Regions from separate parts of the Providencia manganoxydans genome, predicted to be linked through region 3. Evidence: riboswitches for the same ligand, from Rfam matches in the RefSeq annotation. Region 3 holds a riboswitch; each other region holds the start of a gene.
What was found. Region 3 has a riboswitch for thiamine pyrophosphate ahead of thiC (phosphomethylpyrimidine synthase ThiC). Riboswitches for the same ligand answer to the same signal wherever they lie in the genome.
Positions count from the first base shown of each region.

Region 1: it holds a riboswitch for thiamine pyrophosphate, as region 3 does, so the genes downstream of both, thiB (thiamine ABC transporter substrate binding subunit) here and thiC (phosphomethylpyrimidine synthase ThiC) in region 3, are expected to answer to the same signal.
Region 2: it holds a riboswitch for thiamine pyrophosphate, as region 3 does, so the genes downstream of both, thiD (bifunctional hydroxymethylpyrimidine kinase/phosphomethylpyrimidine kinase) here and thiC (phosphomethylpyrimidine synthase ThiC) in region 3, are expected to answer to the same signal.

Region 1 covers NZ_CP067099.1:3,516,054-3,520,344, forward strand. The annotation lists gene ptsP (phosphoenolpyruvate--protein phosphotransferase) at 1-1,677, opposite strand, end outside; gene rppH (RNA pyrophosphohydrolase) at 1,682-2,215, opposite strand; TPP riboswitch at 2,329-2,447, shown strand; gene thiB (thiamine ABC transporter substrate binding subunit) at 2,508-3,512, shown strand; gene thiP (thiamine/thiamine pyrophosphate ABC transporter permease ThiP) at 3,488-4,291, shown strand, end outside.
Region 2 covers NZ_CP067099.1:2,052,623-2,056,913, reverse strand. The annotation lists gene yegS (lipid kinase YegS) at 1-176, shown strand, start outside; gene fbaB (class I fructose-bisphosphate aldolase) at 222-1,271, shown strand; gene thiD (bifunctional hydroxymethylpyrimidine kinase/phosphomethylpyrimidine kinase) at 1,316-2,113, opposite strand; TPP riboswitch at 2,167-2,257, opposite strand; gene pagP (lipid IV(A) palmitoyltransferase PagP) at 2,533-3,108, shown strand; gene JI723_RS09120 (amino acid permease) at 3,177-4,291, opposite strand, start outside.
Region 3 covers NZ_CP067099.1:492,407-496,697, forward strand. The annotation lists gene thiC (phosphomethylpyrimidine synthase ThiC) at 1-1,712, opposite strand, end outside; TPP riboswitch at 1,901-2,012, opposite strand; gene JI723_RS02150 (HAD family hydrolase) at 2,508-3,170, opposite strand; gene JI723_RS02155 (ABC transporter ATP-binding protein) at 3,191-4,207, opposite strand; gene JI723_RS02160 (ABC transporter permease) at 4,207-4,291, opposite strand, start outside.

The DNA.
Region 1 (4,291 bases), 1.3 Mb from region 3:
GATCATCGGCAATAAGATGCGTAGATTTTGCGTCTCAATATTCGCATGTAGCATGGCTCTAAGTTGGATCAAGAAAATTTCAGGCTGGTCTAACATTACACGGATCCCGCGCCAACCTAGGCAGGGATTTTCTTCACTAATAGGCATATAAGGCAATTGCTTATCCGCACCAATGTCTAATGTTCTCAGCACGACAGGTTTATCAATAAATAGCTGTAGTATCTCTTGATATAACTGTTTTTGTTCATCTTCCGATGGAAAGCCATTATGTAACATAAAAGGCAGTTCTGTGCGATATAGTCCCACACCATCTACAGCCACATTAATTTGTTGCTCATAGCGAGGACTTAATCCTGCGTTAAGATGAATGTGAACAGGTTCACCATTTTTCAAAGTAACGTCTTGCTCTAACGCTCCTTCAGCTAGCTGACTGAGAACATTTTCCTCAGCAATGATTTGCTTATACTCTTGGGCGATTATGTTTTCAGGTTCAATGAATACTTCACCACGATAACCATCGAGGATCAAAAAACGATTATGGAGCAAGGAAGGGTCAATATCTGCCCCCATAATGGCGGGGATCCCCATCGCTCTAATTAAAATCGCTGAATGTGAGTGTGTTGCACCATCACGTACTATCACGCCAACAAGCTGCTCAAGAGGCATGTCTGCCAAGACGCTAGCACTTAGCTCATCGGCAACTAAAATAAAATGCTCAGGCCACTGATCAACCGATGTCAAACTATCATCTAAATGAAATAATAAACGTTGTCCCAAAGCACGGAGATCGGCACCTCTCTCTCTCAAATACAAATCATGTAAACGAGAAAATTGTTCTACATAATCCTCTATGACCGTTTTAACGGCCCATTCAGCCACAGCTCCTTGTTCAATAGCATCAAATAATCGTTTTTTTAATTGTGGGTCATGCAGCAAATGATTATAGAGGTCGAAAATTGCTGCGCTTTCTTTCTGCGAGTTAGCAATAAAACGCTTACTAAGACGTCGGCATTCTGAAGCAGCATTTTCAATCGCTGCGATAAGGCGCTGTTTTTCTATGTTTTGGTCGAGTGCCGTCGCTTCACAAATACTTTCAAAGGAGGGCTGTGAACTATCCTGCCAGCCATAAGCCATCACTATGCCTTGAGAAACAGGAAGTGCTTTCAGACGACTTTGTCGATACTGCCCAAAAATCCCCTTCGCTTGAGCTTGAGACAATATAACCGCCAGTTGCATTGACAATGTCACCATAAACGATTCTTCGGTTTCATTGAAGAAACGACGTTCATGTTGTTGAACCACCAATACACCCAATAGTTGACGACGGTAAACAATCGGCACACCGAGAAAGGCTTTTAACCGGTCTTCTTTGAGTTGAGGGAGATATTTAAATTCAGGATGCTCGCGGATATCGGCGAGGTTGAGCATTTCAGATTGACGGCCAACAGCACCAACAACCCCTTCATCAAATCCAAGACGAATAGCAATCCCGCTAGGTTTTTTCAACCCGCGGGTTGCCATTAAGTAGTAACACTGACGTGAATGATCAGCTAAGTAAATTGAACAAACATCAGTTTGCATCGCATTACATGTTTCGTTTACTAAAACTTCCAACGCTTCAGTTAAACTTGTCGCCATCGCGACTTTTTCAACAATCTCACGTAGACGCGTCAACATGATCTTACCTTGCCCCGCGCCTACGGTGATTAAACGCAGGTCTTTGTGCCGTTTTTTGTTCCTGTAGAGGCATCACAACAGGTGCAAACTCTTTCATTACTCGGCGATATACTTCTCGTTTGAAAGACACCACTTGCCTTACGGGATACCAATAACTCACCCATCGCCAGCCGTCAAACTCTGGCGATTTACTGCGCTGAACGTTTATATCGGCTTCATTGCATTGCAGCTGTAGTAAAAACCAACGCTGTTTCTGCCCGATACAAACAGGTTTTGTGTCCCAACGCACCAAACGCTTGGGTAATTTGTAACGCAGCCAATTGCGCGTTGAAGCTAACAACCTAACATCTTTACGTTGTAGGCCTACTTCCTCGTACAACTCTCGGTACATAGCCTGTTCTGGCGATTCACCGGGGTTAATTCCCCCTTGTGGAAACTGCCATGAATGTTGACCATAGCGGCGAGCCCATAAAACCTGCCCTTGCCGATTACAAATTACAATTCCTACATTCGGGCGGTAGCCATCATCATCGATCACCAGACTACCTCAATAACCAAATTTGAAAGATGGCTAATTGTTTCACACATACCCTAACTGGTAAACCTATATCAATAGAGTTTGCAGATATGCGTAAAGACACTACAATAGCGACTGTCTCAACGGGGTGCCGAAATTATTATGCTCAGAGTATGACGAGTATAGGCTGAGAACTCACCCGTAGAACCTGATCCGGGCAATACCGGCGTAGGGATTTGAGCTATCATCCATGTTTATCGCCATGGTGCCCTCTCAAATCCTGTGTAGCTTTTACTCTAACGCAGGAATAAAAATGTTTAAAAAATCATTCTTTAGCGCATTAATTACCTTAACGGCCGTTAGCTTTACTCATCTTGCTTGGGCAGAAAAGCCAACACTGACTGTTTACACTTATGATTCTTTTGCTGCTGAATGGGGTCCAGGCCCACAAATTAAACAGAATTTCGAAGCGCAATGTGACTGTGAACTAAAATTGGTTTCACTGGGTGATGGTGTTGCCTTACTTAACCGTCTGCGTATGGAAGGGAAAAAAAGTAAGGCCGATGTCGTACTAGGGCTCGATAATAACCTCATTGATTCTGCTGAAAGTACGGGGCTATTCGCTCCTGCCGATATCAATACGCAAGCCATGAAGCTGCCAATCGAATGGAATAATGCAACTTTTATCCCTTATGACTATGGCTATTTTGCTTTTATCTACGACACAAGTAAGATCACAACGCCCCCAAAAAGCATGAATGAGCTATTAAATAGCGACCAACCGTGGAAAATCATTTATCAAGACCCAAGAACCAGTACTCCAGGGCTTGGCCTCCTATTGTGGATTGAAAAACTTTATGGTGACCAATCTGCGGATGCTTGGAAAAAAATGGCTAATAAAACGTTAACTGTGACTAAAGGTTGGAGTGAAGCGTATGGCTTATTTTTAAAAGGCGAAGGGGATTTTGTTCTTAGCTACACCTCCTCTCCGGGCTATCAAATGTTAAACGATAACAAAGATAACTATGCAGCCGCTTTGTTTGAGGAAGGACATTATATGCAGGTGGAAGTTGCAGCACGATTAAAAAACAGCAATCAACCTGAGCTCGCCAAACAGTTTTTACAATTTATGTTAACCCCTGATTTCCAAAGTACCTTACCAACGACTAACTGGATGTATCCTGTGATCGATATACCACTTCCAGAGGTGTATAACTCACTACCTATCCCTCAAAAATCGTTACAATTTAGTGCGAAAGAAGTTGCTGAACACCGTCAGGCATGGGTTCGTCTATGGCAATCCGCTGTCAGTCGATAATGAATAAATCACTGATCCCGGGGGCATTAGCCTCCGGTTTGCTAATCACAGTTGCATTGCTTGCTTTTGGTGCGTTGTATGTTTTTTCACCTGAAATATCCATTAGCGATGTAATCAGTGATAGCTACTTATGGCATGTCATTGGCTTTACTTTTTGGCAGGCTTTTTTATCTGCTGTATTCTCAGTTTTACCCGCTATTCTACTGGCTCGGGCGCTATTTCGGCGGCGTTTTGTTGGACGAACATTATTATTACGTCTTTGCGCCATGACCTTGGTATTACCCGTTTTAGTGGCGGTATTTGGCATTTTATCTGTTTATGGTAAAACGGGTTGGCTGGCTCAGCTGTATCATTTGCTTGGATTGGAATATCAGTTCACTCCCTATGGTCTCAAAGGCATATTGCTTGCACACATATTTTTTAATATGCCATTAGCAACACGTATGCTTTTACAATCGCTAGAAAATATTTCTATTGAACAACGACAAATTGCAGCTCAGTTAGGATTTAATGAGTGGCAGCAATTTCGCATTTTAGAGTGGCCTTATTTACGTCGGCAAATGCTACCAACCGCATCACTGATTTTTATGTTGTGTTTTGCAAGCTTTGCAACCGTGTTGGCTTTAGGCGGTGGCCCAGCGGCTACGACGATAGAATTAGCCATTTATCAGGCTCTCAACTATGATTTTGATCTCGGTAGAGCCGCCATTTTAGCCTTGATCCAACTCTTTTTCTGTGTCGGTTTAATGTTCTTCAGCCAAAAAATCAATAGCTTATTT
Region 2 (4,291 bases), 1.6 Mb from region 3:
GTGAGAAAAATCAGCATTTAATTGAAAAAACAAGTTGTTGGGTAAAAATTTCTTCACCGCATAAAATGGTGTTTAATTTAGATGGCGAGCCCCTTTCGGGTGAAACATTCACCTTTGAATTACTACCTGAAGCGATCCACTGCCGATTACCGCCTCAATGTGGCTTGTTATCTTAAATTTAATGATTAACATCCCTTAGACTTTGTTAAATGGAGGAAGTCATGACTGATATTGCCAAGCTGTTAGGTTCCGAAGCATCCACTCTTTTAGACCACCGTTGCCAAACCATTCCTCGTGAAAATATTTACTTGCCGGGTTCTGACTTTGTTGACCGTGTTATGATCGACAATAATCGTCCCAATAGTGTTCTTCGCTCAATGCAAACTCTGTTTAATCATGGGCGCTTAGCAGGTACAGGCTATCTTTCTATCCTTCCTGTAGACCAAGGCGTAGAGCATTCTGCGGCGGCATCATTTGCGGCAAACCCTCTCTATTTCGATCCAAAAAACATTGTTGAATTAGCGATTGAAGCAGGCTGTAACTGTGTTGCTTCGACTTATGGTGTACTGGCTTCCGTTTCACGCCGTTATGCACATAAAATTCCATTTTTAGTTAAGCTAAATCATAATGAAACGCTAAGCTACCCTGCTCAATATGATCAAACATTGTATGCCAGCGTCGAACAAGCCTTTGAAATGGGTGCCGTTGCCGTTGGAGCGACAATCTATTTCGGTTCAATTGAATCACGCCGCCAAATTGAAGAAATTTCTGCGGCATTTGAACGCGCACATGAACTCGGTATGGTAACCGTGTTATGGGCCTATTTACGTAATCCTGCATTTAAAAAAGACGGTGTGGACTATCATTCAAGTGCGGACTTAACTGGTCAAGCCAACCATATCGCAGCAACCATTGGTGCTGATATTGTAAAACAGAAAATGGCTGAAAATAACGGGGGTTATAAAGCCATTGGGTTTGGTCATACTGATGAACGCGTCTACACTAAACTGACCACAGATAACCCTATCGATCTCGTTCGCTATCAATTAGCAAATTGCTATATGGGGCGTGCTGGGTTGATTAACTCAGGTGGAGCCGCAGGACAAAATGATTTAAGTGAATCGGTACGTACCGCTGTTATCAATAAACGTGCAGGTGGTATGGGTCTGATCTTAGGTCGTAAAGCATTTAAAAAGTCGATGCAAGAAGGTGTGGCACTGATTAATGCCGTACAAGATGTTTACCTCAGCAAAGAAGTTACTATCGCTTAATTAATACTTAAAAGGCCCTCAAACACAAAGGGCCTTTTAATGACTTACCACCATGCATGAAAATGGTGCACAGGGCCAATACCTGAGCCGACTTCTAAACTATCCGCCTGTTCTAATGCTGCCTGTAAATAAGCTTTTGCTTCAGGTATAGTCGCTGACCAGTCAGTAAAACGAGGCCTTAATGCAGCAAGCGCTGCTGATAAGGTACATCCTGTCCCATGAGTGTGCCGCGTATTAACTCTTGGGGAGGTAAAACGCCATTCTCCATTAGGAGTAATTAGCCAATCAGGGCTCTGTGCGTCACTTAGATGCCCGCCTTTCATTAATACGGCCTTACACCCCATTTTAAGTAGCCGCTGACCTTGGTTTAACATTTCATTCTCTGTCTTAGCTACAGGCTCATCAAGTAAGGCCGCTGCTTCAGGTAAATTAGGTGTGATCAACGATACTAGTGGTAGTAACTCATGTCTCATTGCATCTACCGCATCTGGAAGTAATAGTGGATCACCACTTTTAGCAACCATAACGGTATCTAATACTACATGGGGAATACTATATTGCTTAAGGGCATCGACGACGACAGAAATCACTTCTTGATTAAATAGCATACCTATTTTTGCACTATCAATGCGGATGTCACTTAGCACTGATTCAAGTTGCGCAGCCACAAAACTACCGGGGAGTTTATGTACCGATTGCACACCGCGAGTATTTTGCGCAACCAATGCTGTCATAACACTGGTACCATAGGCACCGAGCGCAGAAAATGTTTTCAAATCGGCTTGGATCCCCGCACCACCAGATGGGTCGGTTCCTGCAATGGTTAACGCATTGATTCTCATGAAATGTCACTCCTAAAGCACAGAGTAAGGAGTGGTCATATTGGAAGGGTTATTATTGACGCTTCCGACTTCCCTACGCTGGCATTATCCAGATCAGGTAATACGGGTGCTTCTCAGTCTTTATCGACGCCCCGAGCCAAAACTACTTGATTAGTATCGCACTTTTTCTCATAACAAACTACTGCCGTTATCTCTTAATCGCCATAGCACAGCCAAAAAATGCAATATCTTGTATACAAATACCAATACAATTAAGACGAACACCACTATTAGATAAACTAAATTAGTGCTGTTATATCACATCTAGGTAATCTAAAATAATTAGTAAGCATAACGTTTTGTGAGAAATAATATTCATTCTCACTATTAATATTTCAACCTATAACATAAGACGTGCATTAACCTGAATCGGATTTACAATGAGAGTTAACAAAAAATTGCAGCTAGCTGTAGGAGCCTCCTTTTTGATTGCTTCTTCTGTCTGCGCCGCTTCATCAACCTCAACAGAACAGCCATCTGAGGGGCTATGGGATAAATTTACCCGAAATGTCAGTACCACATGGGATTCAGATCAATATGAGCTGTATCTCCCAGTATTAACCTGGCATAACCGCTTTACTTACGATAAAGAAAAAACTGATAGCTATAATGAAAATCCATGGGGCTTTGGGCTTGGTAAGTATCGCTACGATGAAGATAATGATTGGCATGCACTATACGCCATGGCATTTATGGACTCACATAATAAAGTGGAGCCAATTGTCGGCTATGGTTTCCAAAAGATGTGGGTACCCGGTGAATTAGATGGTTTTAGAATGGGTGCAGGTTTCACATTAAGTGTTACCGCAAGGGATGATTATTATTATATTCCGATCCCAGTACCGCTACCGCTGGTTTCTGTCGAGTATGACAAGCTATCGTTGCAGGCAACCTATATACCAGGAACTTATAATAACGGTAACGTGTTATTTGCATGGCTGCGTTGGCAGTGGTAACTGCTTAACTTTATTTGCTAAATAAAAATGGCCGATGACGATTATCGCATCGGCCGTTTTATTGATTGTTACTGTGTTAATTGCGTTTTCTTATCCGCATTTTCTTGTTTTTTCGCACCTGAAAACTGATAGCCAACCCACAGAACAGCAATCCATACTGGCATAATTAGCACAGATATTCTTAAACCATCCATCATTAAGATAATAATTAATATCAACGCTAAAAACGCTAAACATAAGTAGTTGCCGAATGGATACCAGATACTTTTAAATTTAGTTTCAATCCCTTGTCTGTTCATCTCTGCTCTAAATTTTAAGTTAGAGATACAGATCATGATCCAGTTAAGCACCAACGTGGTCACAACCAATGTCATCAGTAACTCAAATGCTTTACCTTCCATGATAAAGTTAATCAAAATACCGCCAGATGTTGCGATCCCTGACACAATTAATGCCATGACCGGTACGCCACCTTTGTTGATTTTGGCAAGAAATTTCGGGGCATTTTGTTGTTGAGCTAAACCGAATAACATACGGCTAGTACAGTATGCAGCACTGTTATAGACAGAAAGCGCGGCAATCAAAATAATGACGTTTAACGCATTCGCCACTAACATGTCACCTAATTCATGGAAAATCAGGACAAATGGACTCGTTTTGCCATCTAAGTTAACCCATGGATAAAGTGCCAACAGTACGGTCAATGAGCCAATGTAGAAAATAAGGATACGATAAACAACTTGGTTGATCGCTTTTGGGATGCTTTTTTCAGGCTCTTCTGCTTCTGCTGCGGTGATCCCAACCAATTCTAATCCACCAAAAGAGAACATAATAATCGCCAATGCCATTAAGAGCCCAATAAAATCATTGGCAAAAAAGCCACCATGCTCCCATAAATTGGTGATACTCGCTTGTGGTCCACCTTTGCCACTAAACAGCAAATAACAGCCAAATATAATCATGGCAATAACCGCGATCACTTTGATGAGAGCAAACCAAAATTCTGTTTCACCATAAGAGCGAACGTTGACTAAGTTAACTGCATTAACCGCAATAAAAAATACCGCAGCGGAAACCCAAATAGGCAATTCAGGCCACCAGCGGCGCATATATTCACCTGCGGCGGTGAGTTCGGTCATTCCAACAAGAATGAACATAAACCAATAGTTCCAACCTGATAGAA
Region 3 (4,291 bases):
AAGGCAAGATTGAATTGGTCTTCCCAACGGAACTCAAAACGTGCTTTAGACATGGCATTATCACGAATTTGTGCGCCGGGATGCCCCTTGGCGAGATCAGCGGCATGAGCGGCGATTTTGTAAGTGATCAGCCCTTGTTTAACATCTTCTTTATTCGGTAAGCCTAAATGCTCTTTGGGTGTGACATAACACAGCATTGCACAGCCAAACCAACCGATCATTGCAGCACCAATCCCTGAAGTGAAATGGTCATAACCAGGTGCAATATCAGTCGTCAGTGGGCCTAGTGTGTAGAACGGGGCTTCATGACAATGTTCAAGCTCTTCGGTCATATTACGACGGATCATCTGCATTGGCACATGTCCCGGGCCTTCAATCATCACTTGAACATCATATTCCCAAGCAATTTTCGTCAATTCACCTAATGTATGTAATTCTGCAAATTGCGCTTCATCATTGGCATCTTGAATGGAGCCGGGGCGCAATCCATCGCCCAATGACAAAGAAACATCATAGGCGGCGCAGATTTCACAAATTTCGCGGAAGTTTTCATATAAAAAGTTTTCTTGATGATGAGATAGGCACCATTTCGCCATAATCGACCCACCACGCGAGACGATACCGGTGAGACGTTTCGCAGTCATTGGCACATAACGAAGTAGGACACCTGCATGAATGGTGAAGTAATCGACACCTTGCTCGGCTTGCTCAAGTAGCGTATCGCGGAACATCTCCCAAGTGAGGTTTTCAGCAACGCCATTGACTTTTTCTAACGCTTGATAGATAGGAACGGTACCGATTGGTACAGGGCTGTTGCGTAAAATCCATTCACGAGTCTCATGGATATAACGGCCAGTGGACAGATCCATTACAGTGTCGGCACCCCAGCGAGTCGACCAAATCAGTTTTTCGACTTCTTCTTCAATAGAAGAGGTTACTGAGGAGTTTCCAATATTGGCGTTAACTTTGACTAAAAAGTTACGGCCGATAATCATCGGTTCTGATTCAGGATGATTAATATTGGCTGGAATGATAGCGCGACCCGCAGCAACTTCTTGGCGAACAAATTCAGGCGTAATATTTTCAGGTAGATTGGCTCCAAAGCTTTGGCCTGGGTGCTGCTGAAGTAATACTTCACCACGGATACGCTCGCGACCCATGTTTTCACGAATAGCAATAAACTCCATTTCTGGCGTGATAATGCCTTTGCGTGCATAGTGAAGTTGAGTCACACAGTGACCAGCGAGTGCTTTTAAAGGCTGTGGGCGATGATTAAAACGTAAATGGTCGAGTCCTGCGTCGGCTAAACGTTGCTGTGTGAAGTCAGAGCTTAGGCTGTCGACTTGGGTGGTATCATTTCTTTCGCGTATCCAACCTTCACGAATTTTTGTTAACCCTTTATGAACATTTAGGTCTGAAGCGGGATCGCCGTAAGGGCCTGAAGTATCATAAACAGGAACTGGCTCATTGTCTTCCAGTATAGGGTTATCTTTATCACCGCCAATCAGGGTTGGAGAGAGCTGTATCTCACGCATAGGAACCTGAATATCATCTCTTGAGCCAGTAAGGTAGATACGTTGTGAATTTGGAAATGAAACACCAGAAATGGTGTTGATGAAGTCTTCAGCAGCATCGCGTTGTTGTTTACGGGTGCGAGCAGGTGCTGCTTTCGGCGAAAGATCAGTTGTAGGGATAACATTATTTTGGGACATAGCAATTTCCTGACATTGTCACGAGCAAACATATTGCTCTGGTTTATCGTAAGAAAGTTGCTTGTCTGGAGTCGGATGGAGTAATGGTAAGACGTTGTGCGTTAATTTTGCGGTACTATTAGTTTCGCCATATTGCTAGTTTTTTCATCAACCTAAAGGTGAGCGGCGAAACAACCAAAATTAGACGCTAAATGATTACTCTTGTTCCCTTCGCGGGTATTAACCCGATCAGGTTCCGCGGATCCCGAATTAACGGTCTCAGCCCGTGGTTTACACCACTGAGCACTCCGACAAGAGATCCCAGTATAGTGTTCTCCCCATTATTCTCAAGCGTTTTCCTCGTCATCATTCATACGATAAATGCGTTGGCCGCGCTCAGCTACCCAAGTCACATACTTGTGTATGCACTCCTTGGGATATCTTTACTTGTCTTTCCTCGTCATCATTCATACGATAAATGCGTTGGCCGCGCTCAGCTACCCAAGTCACATACTTGTGTATGCACTCCTTGGGATATCTTTACTTGTCTTTCCTCGTCATCATTCATACGATAAATGCGTTGGCCGCGCTCAGCTACCCAAGTCACATACTTGTGTATGCTCCTTGGGATATCTTTACTTGCCGCCTTTTTCTCGAATGAATGATTTAGAGGAAATGACATATGTGTGATTTAGAGGAAATGACATATGTGTGATTTAGGGGAAATGACATATGTGTGATTTAGGGGAAATCACATATCTATGGGCTAGAGACAAATCATATTTAAATAATGGTGTATTCAAACTAAAAATAAGGCTATAAGTGCCAACGATACTGCCGCCAATTATTTTCTTCTGCGGCTTGTTGTAGCTTTTGATCGCCATTAACAATAAACACTTCATCGGCAAATTGACACATTGGCAGATCATTGGCGGAGTCGGTGTAAAAATAACAATAAGCATCAGTGATTGGCTGGTGGCTGATCCATTGCAATAACCGTTTAACTTTGCCTTGCTTGAAGGTGGGAATACCTTCTATTTCAGTCGTATAACAACCATTTTGTTGTTTAATATCAATCCCCATGGCCACGTCAGCACCAAAGCGTTGAGCGACTTTCTTCACAATAAATGAAACAGTTGCAGAGATCACTATGATCGGGATCGCTTGTTGCCGATAATGTTCTAAAGTGCGGATCCCCTCTGGGTACATTCGAGGGATGATCACTTCATCGATAAAATCATCTAGCCATGAATCAATTTTTTGAGTGGTGATACCTGACAGCGCTTGTAAGCTAAACCGCAGGTATGTCGTCATATCAAGTGTGCCCGCGTTATATTGAGCCATCATCTGTTTATCAGCCTCAACAAAACGTGGGTCGGTGATCACCTGTTTGTCCCATAAGTATTGTGTCCACAATACGCTGCTATCTCCTTCGATTAAGGTGTCATCTAAATCAAAAATAGCCAATTTATTATGCATTGTATTCCTTTCCATTTCGGCTAACTGAGCGCACGAATTTCATTTTTATTGAACATTAACTCGAGTCGTGTACCGGGTTCAAATAAACGCTCCGATGAACGGTTAAGTAAATCGACAGTCATGTTGCCCACTTGGGTATTCACTGAATAACGAATAATATTGCCTAATAGTTGGTGGTCAACAATGATGGCATCAACAGGGTGTGAAATATGATCGCCATAGTGACGGCCCGCTTCTTTAACATAAATGGATTCAGGGCGAATAGCGAGTGTGCCTTGCAAATTCAGGCCGAGTAATGCGTTAGCCTTTTCCGCTTCAACAAGATTATAGTTGCCCATAAAGCGGGCGACAAATTCACTTGCAGGCTGAGTATAAATATTTTCGGCGGTATCGCTTTGGATAATCGCCCCTTTATTCATTAAAAAGATGCGATCAGACATGATCATGGCTTCATCCTGATCATGAGTAACAAAAATGGTGGTCAGTTTGAGTTCGCGTTGAATGTGACGGATCTGTTGGCGTAAGTGTTTACGAATACGTGCATCAAGTGCAGAAAGGGGTTCATCAAGTAACAAAATCTGAGGTTTCATCACTAAAGCACGCGCTAAGGCTACGCGCTGACGCTGACCGCCAGAAAGTTGATGAGGAAATTGTTGCTCTTTGCCTTGTAATTCCACCATATCGATCACTTCGGCAACGGCTTTTTTACGCTCGCTATTCTCCACTTTGCGCATTTTCAAACCAAAGGCAATGTTGTCTTCAACCGTCATATTTGGGAACAAGGCATAACTTTGAAAAACCATCCCAACCCCACGTTGCTGAGCGGCTTGCTGGGTAATGTTTTTACGGTTGATATACAGTTCACCGTTATCAGGTTGTTCAAGGCCGGCAATGCAACGTAATAATGTTGATTTTCCACAGCCACTTGGTCCTAATAGAGTGATGAACTCACCTTTTTCAATCGTAAATTGGATATTTGAGAACACTTGGTTTTGGCCGAAGGATTTAGTTAAATTTTCAGCAATCACATAACTCATTATTCATCTCCAGAACGACTCATACGAGTCGCTAGCCAAGTCAGTAGTAGAGTAAATAGGAAATAGGACATCACTAACGCAGAG